One region of the Mucilaginibacter sp. SJ genome, then DNA from elsewhere that is predicted to be linked to it. Evidence: riboswitches for the same ligand, from Rfam matches in the RefSeq annotation. Region 1 holds a riboswitch; the other holds the start of a gene.
What was found. Region 1 has a riboswitch for S-adenosylmethionine ahead of MusilaSJ_RS09695 (peroxiredoxin family protein). Riboswitches for the same ligand answer to the same signal wherever they lie in the genome.

Region 1 (3,136 bases):
CTATTCAACTGGTTAAAAACATGATCACTCTTGCCGATGTGCCTGTGATTGACGCCGTAAAAATGATGACAACAACCCCCGCTAAAATTATGGGTGCAGATGGGGCTAAGGGATCAATAGTGGTAGGGAAAGATGCCGACCTGGTCATTTTTGACGATGAGATCAATCTGCATAAAACCATCATCGGCGGTGAAATTGTTTATTCTATTTAAATAGTTAATGAGGCTTCTATGTTAAAGAAAATAAAGGCAGAAAAGCTCGAAGTGATCGTGTTGGAAAACCGTGCATCCCTTGGCCAAACAGCAGCTAAGATGGTAAGTGAAAAAATTAAACAGTTGTTGCTTACAAAAACTGTAGTCAATATGATCTTTGCGGCGGCGCCTTCGCAAAACGAATTTCTGAATGCTTTGGTGAACGACGGTAGTATTGAATGGCGAAAAATAAATGCTTTTCATATGGATGAATACCTCGGCTTACCCCTGGCTGCTCCTCAACTGTTCAGCGGCTTCCTAAAAAAGAAACTTTTTGAGCAGGTGCCATTTGCATCGGTCAATTACATCGATGGTAGCCCGGCTGTTTACAAAACCGAATGTGCCCGCTATGCACGGTTGTTACAAAGTAATCCGGTTGATATTGTATGCATGGGTATAGGGGAGAACACTCATATTGCTTTTAATGATCCGCATGTTGCAAATTTTCATGATCCGGAAATAGTAAAAAGGGTGCGGCTTGATCGGGCCTGCCGGCAGCAGCAGGTTAACGATGGTTGTTTTGACACATTGAATGCTGTACCCAAATATGCGCTCACACTTACAGTCCCGGCTCTAATGAGCGCTGCTCATATATTTTGCGTGGTGCCCGGCGTTAAAAAGGCAACCGCTATAAAACATACCATACAAGAGCCGGTGTCGGAGCGCTATCCTTCAACCATCTTGAAAACACATGAAAGCGCTATCCTTTTTGTTGATGCTGATAGCTTTAGCCGCATTTAGCCATAAGTCTTAAGTCCCTCGTCTTTAGCCATAAGTCAAAATATTTAAAGAAAAATGACTTATGACTTCCAACTAATGACACCGAATTTAGCAGTTGTTATTCATTTTATTGCAATAATTATATAATATCTATAGTTTTAGTAGAATTTATATATATTTGCACAGTCAAAGCGGTTCTTTGAATATTTTATTATCAAGAAAGACTGAGGGAAAGGCCCTGTGATGTCTTAGCAACCTGTAAGCCCACTGTTATAAAGGTGCTAATTCCTGTCTGCCCAAAATAGGGTAGAAAAGATAATGTAATACGCTATGGCCTTGTATAGTGCAAGGTGTTGTATACTTCTTTTCCCTCTTCATTTTTCTTGCTAATTAAAATATTGAAAATATCACCGGGATGATATTACGGTTTAACCTGTATAGCAATGAACATTAAACAATTACTTTTTACCTGTTTGCTTTTCATAACAACATTGCCGGCTGTTGCGCAGACCACCAAGGCAATTGATCCGACAGCTGACGACCGCGGTTATATCATAAAAACCGGTGATCTTGCTCCTGCCGATTTTGAGCTCGTATTGACCAATGGTACAAAAACTTCTTTAACGGAGTTGCGTGGTAAGGTGGTTATCCTGCAGTTTACCGCAAGCTGGTGCAGCGTATGCAGAGAAGAAATGCCGCGTTTGGAAAAAGAGATCTGGCAGACTTATAAAGATAAAGGCCTTGTTTTAATAGGCGTTGACCGCGATGAACCGCTCAACAAAGTAAAAAGTTTTCACCAGGTCATGAATATAAGCTATCCGTTGGCACTTGATCCTGGTGCTGAGATTTTTGGCCGGTTTGCCAGCAAAAAGAGTGGTGTTACCCGCAATGTGGTTATCGATCGGGATGGGAAAATTGTTTACCTCACCCGCTTGTACGATAAACAGGAATTTGCATCCATGTTAAAAGCTGTGGACGCTTTGGTAAACAACAAAACAGCGTCCATCAATTAAAAAGAATCTATCAGTACTTATTTAATACCCGTTTTATGAAAACAGAATCTACTTTTTTACACAAGAAAACTTTCGTTTCGGAAAGCCAGTCAATCTGCAAATCCTTCTGTCTCAATATGCAAAGCATGCATTGTTGCTGTTAATCATTTACAGCATGCATGGTGTTTAAATGCGGGCTTGCTGCAGCTTGTCTTAGCTTAATAATTACCATCCCCTAATCAATTCTTTACAGTTACGATAGGCTTATGAGCCGGGCAAATTATGCCCGCTAAGGCGATAGCCATGTCTTTTGTACCGGTAAAGGCATCAAAAATTAATCTCAATTATTAATTATCATGTTAAAAATTTACAAGCTATTACTGGCAATTATATTGCCTTTTATTCTCGTCCAGACGGTTGCGGGGCAATCCGTTAAAATTAGCGGAGTGGTAACCGCCAAATCCGATGGGTTGCCGTTGCCGGGCGTTAGCGTATATGTTAAAGGTAAAACCACGGGTGCACAAACCAATGTTGATGGTAAGTTTATCATCAACGCCAATGTTAATGATGTGCTTAGGGTTAGCTACATTGGCTTTACAACCCGGGAGATCCCGATTACGCAAGGAATAACTACCTTAAACGTGGTTTTGGTTGAAGCACCAAATTCTCTGAATGAGGTAGTGATAACGGCCCTCAATATCTCAAAGGATAAAAAATCGCTTGGATATGCAGTACAAGGGCTTAAATCGAAAGATATCTCTGAAGCTAAGGAAACCAATTTTGTTAACGCGCTCACAGGTAAAATTGCCGGTGTGCAGGTTACCAACAGCCAGGGCGATATGGGCTCATCCCGTATCATTATCCGTGGAGAAACGTCTATCTCACGGGAAAATCAACCTTTATTTGTAGTTGACGGGGTTATTGTTGATAATAGCCAGTTTTTGGGCACTAATGGTTCAAGAGATTTCTCCAATGCCATTTCTGATTTAAATTCTGAAGACATTGAATCGGTAAGTGTATTGAAAGGCCCGAACGCTGCAGCGCTTTACGGCTCACGTGCTGCTGCAGGCGTTATCCTCATCCGCACTAAAACCGGTAAAGGCGCGAAGGGGTTAGGTGTTACCATAAATTCAAACACCAGCTTTTCGAACGTACAGATCTTGCCTGATTATC
Region 2 (3,136 bases), 1.5 Mb from region 1:
CTGGCCGGTAACCGGGTTAATGCTCAACGGACTTGTTGTTCCATAAGGCGAACCCAAAATATTGGCGCAAACTATAAAATGCTCTTCCGGATTAAAAAAATAACCCTCACCAATAAGCCCTTTCCACCAGTCAAATACATCGCTATTGGCGGTAAGCGCATGGCAAACCCAAACAACGTTATTTTTTTCCTTATTTAACCGGCCATAAGTATGAAAACCTATTTCTAAACCTTCAATTGTGCGGCCCGATTCAAATTCAAAAGTGTCAGTGTATTTAAATATCTCTGCGTTCATTCTGTTATTTGTCACATTGTGTTAAGTCGAAAGTCTTTAGTACAAAGTCTTAAGTCGAAGCTTCAATTTTTCGGCTTAAGACTAAATACTTAGAACTTAAGACTTAACTACAAGTAACGTTTACTATATCACTTAAAAAAACTATACATTGTTAAACTAACTCACCCTCACCTTGCTTAATTTTTGCAAAAGCCTGTTCAAAATCGGCTTTAATATCATCAATATGTTCAATACCAACAGCCACGCGCAATGAAGCAGGCGTAACACCGGCAGCTAATTGCTCTTCATCAGATAATTGCTGATGCGTGGTTGCCGATGGCTGGATGATGAGTGTTTTTGCGTCCCCAACATTGGCTAAATGGCTCACCAGTTTAAGGTTATTGATCAAGCGGCTGGCCTGTTCTTTGCTCCCCTTAATTTCGAACGATAGTACGCCCCCAAAGCCGTTTTTTAAATACTTTTTAGCTAAGTCATGATATGGCGATGATTCCAATCCCGGGTAATTTACGCTTGCCACCTGAGGGTGCTGCTCCAACCATTTAGCCAGTTGCAGGGCATTATCAACATGACGTTGTACGCGTAACGAAAGTGTTTCCAGTCCCTGAATGTTCAGCCATGAATTAAATGGCGCCTGCGACGGACCGAAATCTCTCAAGCCTTCCACACGGGCACGGATAATAAACTGGATATTGCCAAACGGGCCCCCAATGCCGAATACATCGTTAAATATCAGTCCGTGGTAACCTTCGCTTGGTTCGGTAAATTGCGGGAATTTGCCGTTACCCCAATTGTAATTGCCTGCATCGATAATAACACCGCCAATACTGGTACCGTGCCCGCCAATCCATTTGGTTGTTGACTCCACAACCACGTTAGCGCCATGTTCAATAGGACGGAAGAGGTAACCACCGGCACCAAAAGTATTATCAACAATTAATGGCAGGTCATGCCTTTTGGCAACTTCGCTCACCTTCTCAAAATCGGCAATGGTAAAGCCCGGGTTACCGATTGTTTCCAGGAAAATCGCCTTTGTTTTATCATCAATAAGCGCCTCGATATTGGCCGCAGTATCGTCTTTGGCAAAACGTACCTCAACGCCCAGGCGTTTAAATGCTACTTTAAACTGGTTATAAGTACCACCATACAGGAAAGGAGAAGTAACAAAGTTGTCGCCAACCTGTAAAATATTATTCAGGGCAAGGAATTGGGATGCCTGACCCGACGCTGTTGCCAGCGCAGCCACACCGCCCTCTAAGGCTGCAATGCGTTTTTCAAACACATCGGTAGTGGGATTCATGATGCGGGTATAGATATTACCAAACTCTTTTAGCGCAAACAGGTTGGCGCCATGTTCGGCACTGTTAAATACATATGAAGTGGTTTGATAAATGGGCACAGCGCGTGAACCTGTTGTTGGATCAACTTCCTGGCCGGCATGTAATTGTAAGGTTTCGAATTTTAAGGCAGACATAGTTGTAATTTTTTAATGTGTTTAATTTAGATTTTGAATGTTAAGATGAATTTGGAAAGCCGGTTTAAAAGCAACCGGTTTAACAACACGCTTTTCAGAGAATGAAAACAGGGGCGTGCTAAGCATCAACAGCAGCAACACATACAAATATAGCCAATAGGGGAGCTAATATGTTGTACGTTACCGTTTAAGGTGTAAAAAGTGTTGCGTTGGGTAAATTTAATTAAACTTTTCATGGTTATAAATTTATATTCCCCGGTGTTATTTGCCGGGACAGGAATTGGCACCTTCTTCAATATTGAAGGGTTGCCAGCGGGTCATTGAGCCTGATCTCTCGCCGCTTCTTTATAAATCAACACCCGAACTATGTGCGGAGGATTGATCGACGTTGGTATCACTACCAAATAATGTTGCGAATATAAGGGGTTGTGAGGTAATATACCAAATTTTATTTTAGAAATGAGGTTAAAGGTCAAAGGCGAAAGGTTAAAGGTTTTGTTGGAAGTATTTTTTATCTACCCAAATTGCAGCTACCTTTCGCCTTTAACCTTTCTCCTTTTACCTCAACAAAGCTTGCTCCATATCGGCTATCAAATCATCAATATGTTCCAACCCAACCGAAACCCTTAGCAGGTTTCGTGGTGTTTTGGTATCCGGCCCTTCAACAGTAGCGCGGTGTTCAATCAGGCTTTCAACACCACCAAGACTCGTAGCTTTGATAAATAGTTTCAGTTTGTTAATGATGTTATGCGTGTCGTTCTCATCGCCTTTAATAGTAAAGGATAACATGCCACCAAAAGCCAGCATCTGATCTTTAGCTATCTCATGCTGCGGGTGCGCGGGCAAACCGGGGTACATTACCTGTTCAACATTGGGATGCTGTTCAAGGTATTCGGCTAATAACAGTGCGTTTTGCACGTGGCCTTTTACACGATATGGTAAAGTTTTAATACTGCGCACTAAATAATAACAATCCATCGGAGAGGGGATAGCGCCACCCATTTCCTGCACCTGGCGGATTTTTGTCCACCAATCGTTCTGCTCTGCAGTAATCAAAACGCCGCCCATCAGATCGCTATGCCCGCCAAAATATTTGGTGGCTGAGTGCATAACCATATCCGCGCCCAAGTCAAGTGGCCGCTGGCATATAGGGGTGGCAAATGTATTATCGCACAAAACTTTAATACCTTTTGCTTTGGCTATTGTCACAACCTTTTTTATATCTGTGATTTTTAAAAGTGGGTTCGATGGTGTTTCAATCCAGATCAAACCTGTTTCAGGCTTGATATGCTGTTGCAAAAGCTCGGTGTCGTTTACATCGATAAAATCAAAGGTAAGGATGCCGGCAAAAAGGGTTTTAAGCTGGTTGCG

Region 2: linked by a shared signal. The riboswitch ahead of MusilaSJ_RS03695 (O-acetylhomoserine aminocarboxypropyltransferase/cysteine synthase family protein) and the one ahead of MusilaSJ_RS09695 (peroxiredoxin family protein) in region 1 are both predicted to bind S-adenosylmethionine.

What each region holds. Positions count from the first base shown of each region.
Region 1 covers NZ_CP118631.1:2,423,158-2,426,293, reverse strand. Annotated here, with positions in the region: gene nagA (N-acetylglucosamine-6-phosphate deacetylase) at 1-212, shown strand, start outside; gene MusilaSJ_RS09700 (glucosamine-6-phosphate deaminase) at 231-992, shown strand; SAM riboswitch class I at 1,180-1,293, shown strand; gene MusilaSJ_RS09695 (peroxiredoxin family protein) at 1,415-1,984, shown strand; gene MusilaSJ_RS09690 (SusC/RagA family TonB-linked outer membrane protein) at 2,320-3,136, shown strand, end outside.
Region 2 covers NZ_CP118631.1:925,960-929,095, reverse strand. Annotated here, with positions in the region: gene MusilaSJ_RS03700 (homoserine O-acetyltransferase family protein) at 1-294, opposite strand, end outside; gene MusilaSJ_RS03695 (O-acetylhomoserine aminocarboxypropyltransferase/cysteine synthase family protein) at 446-1,765, opposite strand; SAM riboswitch class I at 2,009-2,119, opposite strand; gene MusilaSJ_RS03690 (trans-sulfuration enzyme family protein) at 2,324-3,136, opposite strand, start outside.